2 regions of the Pseudoalteromonas maris genome follow, and region 2 is predicted to be linked to the other one. Evidence: riboswitches for the same ligand, from Rfam matches in the RefSeq annotation. Region 2 holds a riboswitch; the other holds the start of a gene.

What was found. A riboswitch is a leader RNA that binds a small molecule or an ion and turns the genes downstream of it on or off. The one in region 2 is predicted to bind cyclic di-GMP.
Positions count from the first base shown of each region.
Region 1: another riboswitch for cyclic di-GMP. It lies ahead of AAEU32_RS13735 (Ig-like domain-containing protein); the one in region 2 lies ahead of AAEU32_RS14775 (M12 family metallo-peptidase).

Region 1 is NZ_JBMMUF010000011.1:13,195-18,173, forward strand. Features, by position in the region: gene AAEU32_RS13730 (hypothetical protein) at 1-952, shown strand, start outside; gene AAEU32_RS13735 (Ig-like domain-containing protein) at 1,051-4,056, opposite strand; cyclic di-GMP riboswitch class I at 4,127-4,208, opposite strand; gene AAEU32_RS13740 (hypothetical protein) at 4,560-4,877, opposite strand.
Region 2 is NZ_JBMMUF010000013.1:42,746-47,724, forward strand. Features, by position in the region: gene AAEU32_RS14760 (S8 family peptidase) at 1-1,056, opposite strand, end outside; gene AAEU32_RS14765 (hypothetical protein) at 1,068-1,613, opposite strand; gene AAEU32_RS14770 (response regulator) at 1,873-2,496, opposite strand; cyclic di-GMP riboswitch class I at 2,890-2,975, shown strand; gene AAEU32_RS14775 (M12 family metallo-peptidase) at 3,052-4,979, shown strand, end outside.

The sequences.
Region 1 (4,979 bases), on a different contig from region 2:
TGTGTGGGTTGGTGAGGGTGTACCTGGTAATCACATTAACTATGTGACTGTCGAAGCTACTGACAATGAGCAAGACACAGCTACCGCTACCGACTCAGAAACAGTGATCATTAATAATGTGTTGCCATCAATCGGCATTACCAAAACACCAACTCCATCGAGCATCGATGAAACAGGTGACAACCCTAACCTATTTAGAGACGTAGACTACACCTTCGGATTTAGTGTCTCAGGTGAAGACAGTGTGACCTTCAGCCACCTTGAAGATGATAGATTTGGCGACCTCACAGCGGATTGTTTAATTGATATGTTCGATGATGGTGACGACAATAACGGAACCGTTGGTCTAGTAGCCGTTTCACCTTTCCCTCTAGTTGAGCTAACCCTTGAACCAGACCAAAGTGCGACTTGTACCATTACTCGTTCAATTCAAGGCACACCAAGTACTCCGCATAACAACATTGCATATGCAGAAGGTACAGAGGAAGAAGCACCTGATACTATTATCCAAAGTAATGTCGCCTCAGCAGTTGTGAATTTCAACAGTGTTGGCGCTGCGGCATCGATGAAGTTTGCAACCAACTCACTCATTGTCATTGAGATTGCTAACGCGGGCTTGTATAACGCAACGTTAGATGCATTGACCGTTGGTGGAGCTATCACCTACTCAGTATTTGATGAGGAGGAATCAAGTAACTTCAGATTGGTTAATAGCGGTGGTTGGCACAACGGAGTTGAGTACTATGGTTGTGTATTCGGACAAGCCCTAGGCTATGTGGGTTCAGGTACTGATACCTATGAATGTGCATTTAATATCGAATGGGAACCTGGCCTAGAAAATACAGAAGCTATTGGTGTATTTGAGACTATTCAAGCTACACTTAAAGACTCACAAGGCAATAGCGACACCATTAATGTTGGCATTCAGTTAGCTACAAACGAAGGCCAATAGAAAAGAGTTCGTACGGCGTATAAAAACGCTAAAACCAAGCAAGGAGCCGAGAGAATATCCCGGCTCCTTTTATTTTACCCCCAAGCTAGGTAAAACAATTACTTTCCTCCACGTCCTTTTTTAGTACCGCCTGTGCTTCCTGAGTCGTCAGTACTTCCGCTGTCAGTTGATGACAGAGAAATAGTTACCGTAGTTGTTGATTCAAATTCGCCATCGCTAATGGTGTAAGAAAAACTGTCACTACTTTTAAAGCTTTTTGCTGGCGTATATTCAATCTGACCATCAGCAGTAATAGACACAGTACCTTTGGCGCCTTGAGTTACGCTGGTGATAGTTAACACATCACCGTCTTCATCTACGTCGTTAACAAGTACATTGAATACTGTTGCAGCTTTGGCACTAATGGCAATAGAGTCACTCATAGCGATTGGTGCATGGTTCACTTGCTCTTGGATGTTGTATGACAGTGATGCATCTGTACGGATATTCGCGTTGTTTACATCTTTAGCAGTTAACAACAAGCTGTAACTACCCGCATTAGCATCTATGACTGAAGCCACAGTAACAGTGGTATTGGCTGTTTGACCGTTTGCCAAGGTGATGTTAGCAGTGCTGGCATACCAACCTTGAGGCGTCATCACAGTCAGTGAGTATGTTGCGTCATCACAGTTAAGATTTTGATTTGTAACGCTTACAGTATAAATCTGTTCCTCTCCGGCGTTCACAAAACCTTCAATACTTTGCACGTTAACAGCAGGTGCACCAAGTTCACACACTGGCGCAGGCTCTGCGATAGTGTACGTTGCACTGGCAGCACTTTGATAAAGCGCATCAGTTGCATTGTGAGCTTGGATGCTAAAATCATACACACCCGCATTCGTGTTGGTTGATGAAGTTACAGCAACACTCACTGACTGAGACTCGCCAGATAGCAGTGAAATTGTTTGCGTGTCGGCATTAAAGCCAACAGGCAGATTAGCTAATACGTCAAATGATGTTTGTTCACACACATCACTATTGTTGTTGGTAAGTACACCTTCATACACAACAGTTACACCTGCATCTACAACTCCACTGTTATTATTAACTAGCACCCAACTAGGAGCAGCCAACTCACATAGCGGCTGTGGCGCTTCAACCACATAAGAAAATACAGATTGAGCACTGTGTTGATTATCGTTATTGTTCACTACACTTACAGTAAGGTCATAAAAACCGTCAGTAGCTTGCACGTCAGAGATAACTGACAAACTCACTGTCGCACTTTGACCTGGTGCAAGGTTCACAAATTCAGAAGCAGCACTCCAGTTTGCTGGCACTGCTGTTGAGACCAAAAAGCTTGCTGCTTCGCACTCTAAGCTATCATTATTTGTTACAGTGGCATTCACGTTTACCTGTGTACCTGGTGCTACCCATGCGCTGGTAGTCGGTGCAATGCTCAAAGTAGGAGCAGAAGCAACACAGCTAGGTGCAGAGAAACTCACTGACACATTTGCGGCGTTTTCATCAGCCCATTGTGTGGTCACACTGATTCCCGCGGTGGCATCAACAAACGTTTGCCCTACCTCTAGCGCTGCATCATCATTGTCAAATAGCGAGCTGTAAGGAGTTAAATCCATCAAGATGCTACTATCAATATGCTCAGCCGCTGTGTTGTAGTGCATTAACACACCGTTGGTGACGGCTTTGCCTGCTAAGAAGCTGTCAAAGCCTTGAGCCTGACGATATTCAAGGTAGTACCAAAGAGGTTCTGATGTTGTGGCGTCTGTACCACGACGTACTTTTAAGCCTTTTGCTTGGCCTGCTTTCGCTGTGGCATACGACTCCAGTGTATATTGACCGTCGGCATCGATAGCAATAATGTCGCCTGATTGAGCACTGAGCCAACCCAAGCGCTCTTTATTCAAGACATTGAAATGGCCTTCTGATTTACCCATTACATCTAAGCTGTCGCCATAGTTTGATACCAAGCATTGTTCATCGTAGATGTCGAAGCCACAGTTAAGGCGTTTAGCATGTCTTAAACCTAAGTTATGACCCAACTCATGGCCGATAATTTTTAGATTAAGCTCACCATTGATCCATGACGTAGAAGGCGTGCCGCCAATCGTTCCTTGGCCTAACCAGCTACATGCACTATTTTTTGGCAACATGTATACGCGACGTTGGTACTGATTTAAATCAACACCATTATCAACCGCTGCTTGCACTGCATACTGTTCAATAATTGAAAAATCACATGTCGTATTCAAAGCTAAGGTGAAATAACCAAATACATCACCTGTAAGCCAAGTTTGTCCGTACGACGCTTCTTGGTAATAATCGTTAACACGGCCAAATACCATGTCATGTACTTCTTGAGTAGTCCAAGGCTGCAGTGAAGGGTTATCTTGGAAATTGAGTGCTAGTACCACCACTTTTTGCTCACCTGTGGTACCGCTCAACACTGATGCACTGCTTGAGCTGCTTGTTGCTGAGCTCTCACCAACTGCGAGCACTTCTAGCGCATTGCTATCTTGCTCAAGCAGTAATCGAGAGGTGTGGCCTTGAGTGAATTGCCAACCTGAAGCACGCAGTGTCTGGCCAGAGCGCAACTGCTGGGCACGAGCTGACTCAGGTAGAAACAATTCTGTATGCTGTGATGCAGACTTTAAAAAATAGCGTAAGCGGTCGTTTTCTGACTCATAGGCGTCTTGATATACAAGTTCTAGAGTCCCTGTGATAGATGCTTTTTTTGCCATTGCATCGCCAGAAACAGCGCGTAGTTGATTACGCTTTGCTTGTGGCAAAATAGTGCGCAACACAGCGCTAGGATCGCGCTCAAGCAATTCAAACTGGTTAGCATATCGTTGCTGCGCCAATTTCACTAATTGCGCTTTAGCATCATGTTGTTCGTGTGCAGCATTGAGAGCCGCCGCCATAGATGCCAACTCGAGTGTTTGCAGTTTCACATTGTTGCTTTCAGACTCTGCCGCGTTCACTGGCGTTGCCTGTACTTGCATCGTGGTAAAAGCCAAACCAAGCGTAAGCGCGAAAAGAGCGCAAGCTTTACCAGCTGATGAAGTGGTGTTCGTAGACGTTTCAGTGCGAAGAATAGATCTCACAACTAGAACCTCTCAAAGTTTTCAATAACTTCGAAAGCTCCCAGTTATACTGAGCTCTAAAACGCATTCCTTCGGTAACCCAGCCACCCTCTTTTAAAGTAGGGCCTGTGGCTTTGCGTCCATCAATTACTTGATGTTTGCCGTTTTCGAGAGTGCTTTCGAATGTGGGTAGCGGCACAACTATGCTGTGACGCTCATTGGAGTGTAGCAATATGTACAAAAAAACATCAAGTATAAAATTGGTGTTTTTTTGTACAAATCTTTAAGTCTCAGAAAAAACAAAGATTAAAAAACAAATTATTTTTTCCATGCTCCGCCAAATCTGTCGAAGCCGACAAAGGATGGAGGTTTAAATGAGTTCGATGTTCTATGAAATGAACGTTTTCATAAAAGACTATCGATAAAAGTGATAGTGATCACCTTTGTCACATCCGCTCATTGTCAACCTTATGGCCATCTTAACTCCAATGACGGATGCTGTGCCCGATTGATACACTTAATCACTAATGTTTGCGACTGAGGATATCAACAATTTCACGTGTGTTGTTAATCACACGAATGATGGTGTCATCAACCTGAATACCGATAATTCCGTCATCTGAGATTGGCTGAATAATACGGCCTCGGTCATAAATATCGCGACTTAAAATATCACCACGGCGCAGTTTCTTTTGCCAGCCTGGAGGAAGTTCACCGCCATTTGCGACTTTCTTCTGAAGGCCCGGCGGAAGCGATTTATGTTTTTCTTTGTGGTCTTTTGCCTGAGCTAGGCCTGACACCAAGCTAAGTGCCAAAATGGTAAGTGGGATATAACGCGTCATGTTGTTTACCTTCGAATAATAATTAATTTCAGCCTAACAGGAAAAACTGAACAAGTAATGAAATTGTGTGCTTTGTACCTAAACAGCTGTGATTTTGTGCCA
Region 2 (4,979 bases):
CAGTGCGTTACGGATCTCATAATTATTGCACTCTGGGAAATGACTCCATACCAATGCGGCTACCCCTGCAACATGCGGACTGGCCATAGAGGTGCCTGACGCATTTGCGTAATATCCACCTGGATAGGTTGATATTACGTTAACACCTGGCCCAGCCAATTCAACTTGTGATGTACGTTGCGAGAAACTAGCATGGTCCATATTCGAGTCAATAGCAGCTACAGATACAACTGAGTCATACGATGCTGGATAGCTAAATGTGGCATTGCCATCATTACCTGCAGCGGCAACCGACAACACGCCAGCCCTTTGAATACGAGCAAATGCACGCTCTTCAACCTTGGTAGAAAAAGCGCCGCCAAGACTCATATTAATCACCTTTGAGCCCGCATCCGCACAGTCATGTACCGCTCCAGCAAGGTCAGATGCATAAACAAAACCACCCGCACTGTTAAACACACGCACGATATGTAACTCAGGCATTCCCGAACCGAGCACTCCAGTCAATCCACCGTTTCCATCTAACGCAGCAATTGTACCTGCGACATGCGTCCCATGGCCATGCCCATCTTGATACCAAGGGCCTGCACCTTCATCATCGCCAGTAACGGTCGATTGTGGTAATTCAGGGTGACCGAGATCATATCCTGTATCAACCACACACACCTTTATGCCCCCCATATAATTGAGTTGATCAGCCTGAACCATGCTTACGCCATAGGGTACAAAGTCAGTAAAGCCAACTTGAGTCATATTCGTGGGGATGTGGCTGCGCTTGGGGTCTATTTCAGTGGACTTAATTGTCTTTAGGTTCTTTAGTTGACTATATGCGTCAACATCAATCACAGCAGCGAGTGAGTTATCATGATCAAGCAGGCGCTTTACCTCGCCACCTGCCGCTTCAATTGCTGCGATTAACGCTTCTTTACCACCATTATGATATTCGAAAATAACGCGTGCGGCTTTACCGTCAACCATAGTCGCATCTTGTACCAGCTCAGCATTAGCAGAGAATGCACTGGCCACAAGAACTGGAAGAATAGCTTTATTAAACATGAGTGAGCTCCTTATTCGTCTGACGCTGGGCATGAATGCTGTTGAATGTTGCCGTTCACCGTGCCGTAGTTGATATATCCCGCGTAAGGACCATCGTTTATATAAAACGCGGTAATTGCGCCATGAAAGTTCCCTTTTCCTTCACCTGTATCAAAAAAACAAACAAAACCTGTCCCATCACCTTGAGCGCTGGGATTCTTGGACGAATAAGAAAATTGCGCTTCGTATTGGTTCTCGCAATTACACAAAGGCTCATTATTTAAAAAGCCATCAATATCTATGGTGCAGTAACCGAAGTTATCAACTTGTGCATTGAGACTCACACCACCAATATTTTCGAAATCAATAGCTGAATGGTCGATATAATTAACTCGCCCCTTCACATCTTCGCCATCACAATTTTCGACATTAAATGTAAATACAGCATTTTTGTCACCACCGGCAGAAGCCATGGTGCCACCACCTGTATATTTATGTTCACCAACTAACGTACATCCTGTTGACAATGCGCTGGCTAAAACAATAGCCGAGAGCATTTTGAGATTTGAATGGACCATTACGTCCTCCCTATTCTTAATTCAACTTACTTGCTGTAATGTTTGCCACACTCTCAAGCTCACTTCAGAGTCATGGCTTCTCTTGTCAAACAGTTGTAAGGGCCACACTGCAACACTTCATGACACATCATCCTTACTGGCTGCATAATTTGAGTGTAAGCCTTTATTTTATATTAATATATTGAACAAATTACCTATTACGGGTACTTTGTTGATGTACATCATTTGCATTACCCTATACAAACTTTCGCCGAGTGGACTAAATTACTTCAGGGGTGCGCTTTAGTTTCATCGCGGCTTCTGTGCGATTTTCAACACCCAATTGTTTAAAGATTCGACTGGCATGAACGCGAACGGTTTTTTCTGATATGCCCAACTCGCGAGCTATGGCTTTATTACGCAAACCCTTCGCGATGAGCAGTAGTACTTTTTGCTGACTTGGAGTCAGGGACTGAAGAGTATCATCAGCTGATGTTTTATTACTTTGATTTGCTCGTTTAGCGTTGTCTTTTCCAAGGTAGCGCGCTACAACATTAGTAATGACATCGGCCACTTCCGTTTTCGAAATAAACTCCTGAGCACCAGCATTTAAACATTTCGTACAACTCTCAAAATCGTCATGGCCACTTATCACCACAACGGGTATATCGGGGTAATTTGTACAGATATACTCCAAACCCTGAACGCCTTCACTTCCTGGCATAGACAAATCAAGGATCAGCAGTGCTAATTGCGACTTATGCTGCTCTATGAGGCGAAATAATTGGTGGTAACAGTGGGCTGACTCAATCTCTAAATTCTGCCAGGTGCGCATTAACGTCTGCTCTATGGCAAACACAATAAGCGGATGATCATCCGCAACAGCTATTCGTATATTGCTCATCGTTGAGTACCTCATTTAACGTCTATCCATGTTCGCCATTTCATCGCTGCTGCGCAGTATCAACATCATTGAAATGGTGAGCGTGTATTGAGCCGCTGACTGCGCAACACATGCAAGACACTCAATTAATGCGGTATTTGAATTATTATGAAATGTTGAGAGTCCTGTAGTGAACGGTGAAAGTTCACTGCTCGTTATTTAAACATATACCGTACCCTTAAAGGTTACAAGAAACAAAAGCGGTTGCAACGAACTTATTACCAATAACCCTCAATGACTGCTGCAAAAACAAACAGCAAAAGTCAACACACCCTAGCACTATGTTCCTATTTTAAATAATTCATGTTGGAATTTTTAATGACCCTTGCTAGGCTTGAGTAACGTTTTAGCAACACGCTAATTTGGCAAACTATCCGAAAGGGTAGGACGCAAAGTCACCGGTCTAAGGGGGAACACTCTATGACAGCGGGATTGCTAGCACTCAGCTTGGATTAATGTCGCTGGGTCTACCTTTGCGTTCCAAATGACTATGGATCTGTATTTGGAGCATCACACATGAAACCTAATAAACCATTGGCACTGTGCACTTTGGCGATGGCAACCAGCTTTGCATTAAGCACAAGCGCTGCGGCAAACTCTGCCAGCAACCAAGCAAACATTCCCTACCAAGCTGTGGAAAATTTGCCACACAGCCGCCTGAAAACAAGTTTGTCGAAGCTACCTGCCCCCGTTCAGCAGAAGGTATTAAACAAGCTCAGCTCCCTTGGTATCCCAGTTGTTGATACTGACTTTATCGAAGCTGATGACAACGGCGAAATCTATTATGTTGAGATGGGTTTGAGCGTAGCACCCTCTGCAACAGTGCAAGCTAGCACCCAAACCTTACCTGAAATTGATGTGTTCAATTTGCACAGCAAACCCGCGGCTGCAAACACCGTCTACCTAGATTTTGACGGCGGTGAGGTGAGTGGCCGTGCCTGGGGCGGCGGCACCAGCTATGCCACCCTTCCCTATGACTTAGATGGCGACCCTGCATCTTTTAATGATTCAGAGCGTGCTCGTATCCACGAGATTTGGACGCGTATGGCGGATGATTTTGCCGCGTTTGATATAAATGTGACGACACAAGCACCAGCGACTTTTGGCCCTAACACGGGTTGGGTATTATTTACCAAAGACACTGATGCCAATGGCATAGCGATGCCTTCGCAAGGGGCTGGAGGCGTTGCTTATGTGAATGTCTGGGGACGTAGCGATTATACCAAATATCAACCTGCGTTTGCCTATTACAACCGCCTTGCATCCGGTGCTGCGAACACCATGGCTGAAGCTGGCTCTCACGAGCTAGGCCATAACCTTGGTTTGAGTCATGATGGCACATCAACAACCTCCTATTTCAGTGGCTTAGGTGAAAACCTAGATGTGAATAGTTGGGCGCCAATAATGGGCAACTCTTATAGAAAAAATATTACCCAATGGAGTATTGGTGAATACCCCGATGCCAACCAGTTTCAAGATGATATCGCTATTATCACCTCTAAACTTGGTGCATCTAGCGACACCGAAGGCACACAAACGTCCCCCAATACACTCACTATGGATGAATTTGGCCAATTCAGTGCGACCAACCGCGAAGCCGATCCAAGCAACGCACAAATGGCAAACAAAGGCACCATACAACAAGGTGACAGCGACTGGTTCCAATTCAGTGCGGGCACAGGGGCAGCGCAATTCAACGCCAACCCGGCATGGGATGCTTTTACGCGTGAGTCTCGCCGCGGCGCCAACTTAGACATTGGCTTGCGTCTTTATAACGCACAGGGCGATGTGATTGCCGCAACAGATGGACAAAGTGACTCCAACGCGTCATTGTCATTGGACTTGGCTGAGGGGGTTTATACACTTGAAGTCTACGGCGCATCAGGCCCGTACGTGAGCAACTATGCAAGCCAAGGGCACTATTATCTATCAGGGTATGTGCCACCCACAGCACCCGATACAACAGCACCGGATCCAAACCCGATGACATTTGCAATCGCTCCAAATGCAATTAGTCATGACCAAATCACGATGCAAGCCACAACTGCAATTGACGATAATGGCGCTGTGGTGAGCTACTTGTTCTCTTGCACTCAAGGCACAACAAATTGCACTGACAGCGCTTGGCAAAACAGTACTCAGTTTAGCGCTTCGAACTTATCAGCTCAGACGCAATATTGTTTCACAGTGCAAGCGAAGGATTTAGCAAACAACATGACCTTACCTTCAGCCTCGTTATGTGCAACGACACCTGCTGAACCACTGCCTCCTGCGACGCCTTCATCTTTAGTTGCAACAGATGGACAAAATGGCAGCGCATCGTTGCACTGGGGTGACAACAGTGACAATGAAACGGGCTTTGAGATCCAGCGTGAAAAGCAGCATAAAAACGGGCAATGGCGTGCAACCACGTTTATTACTGAAACTGGTGAAAATACAACAAG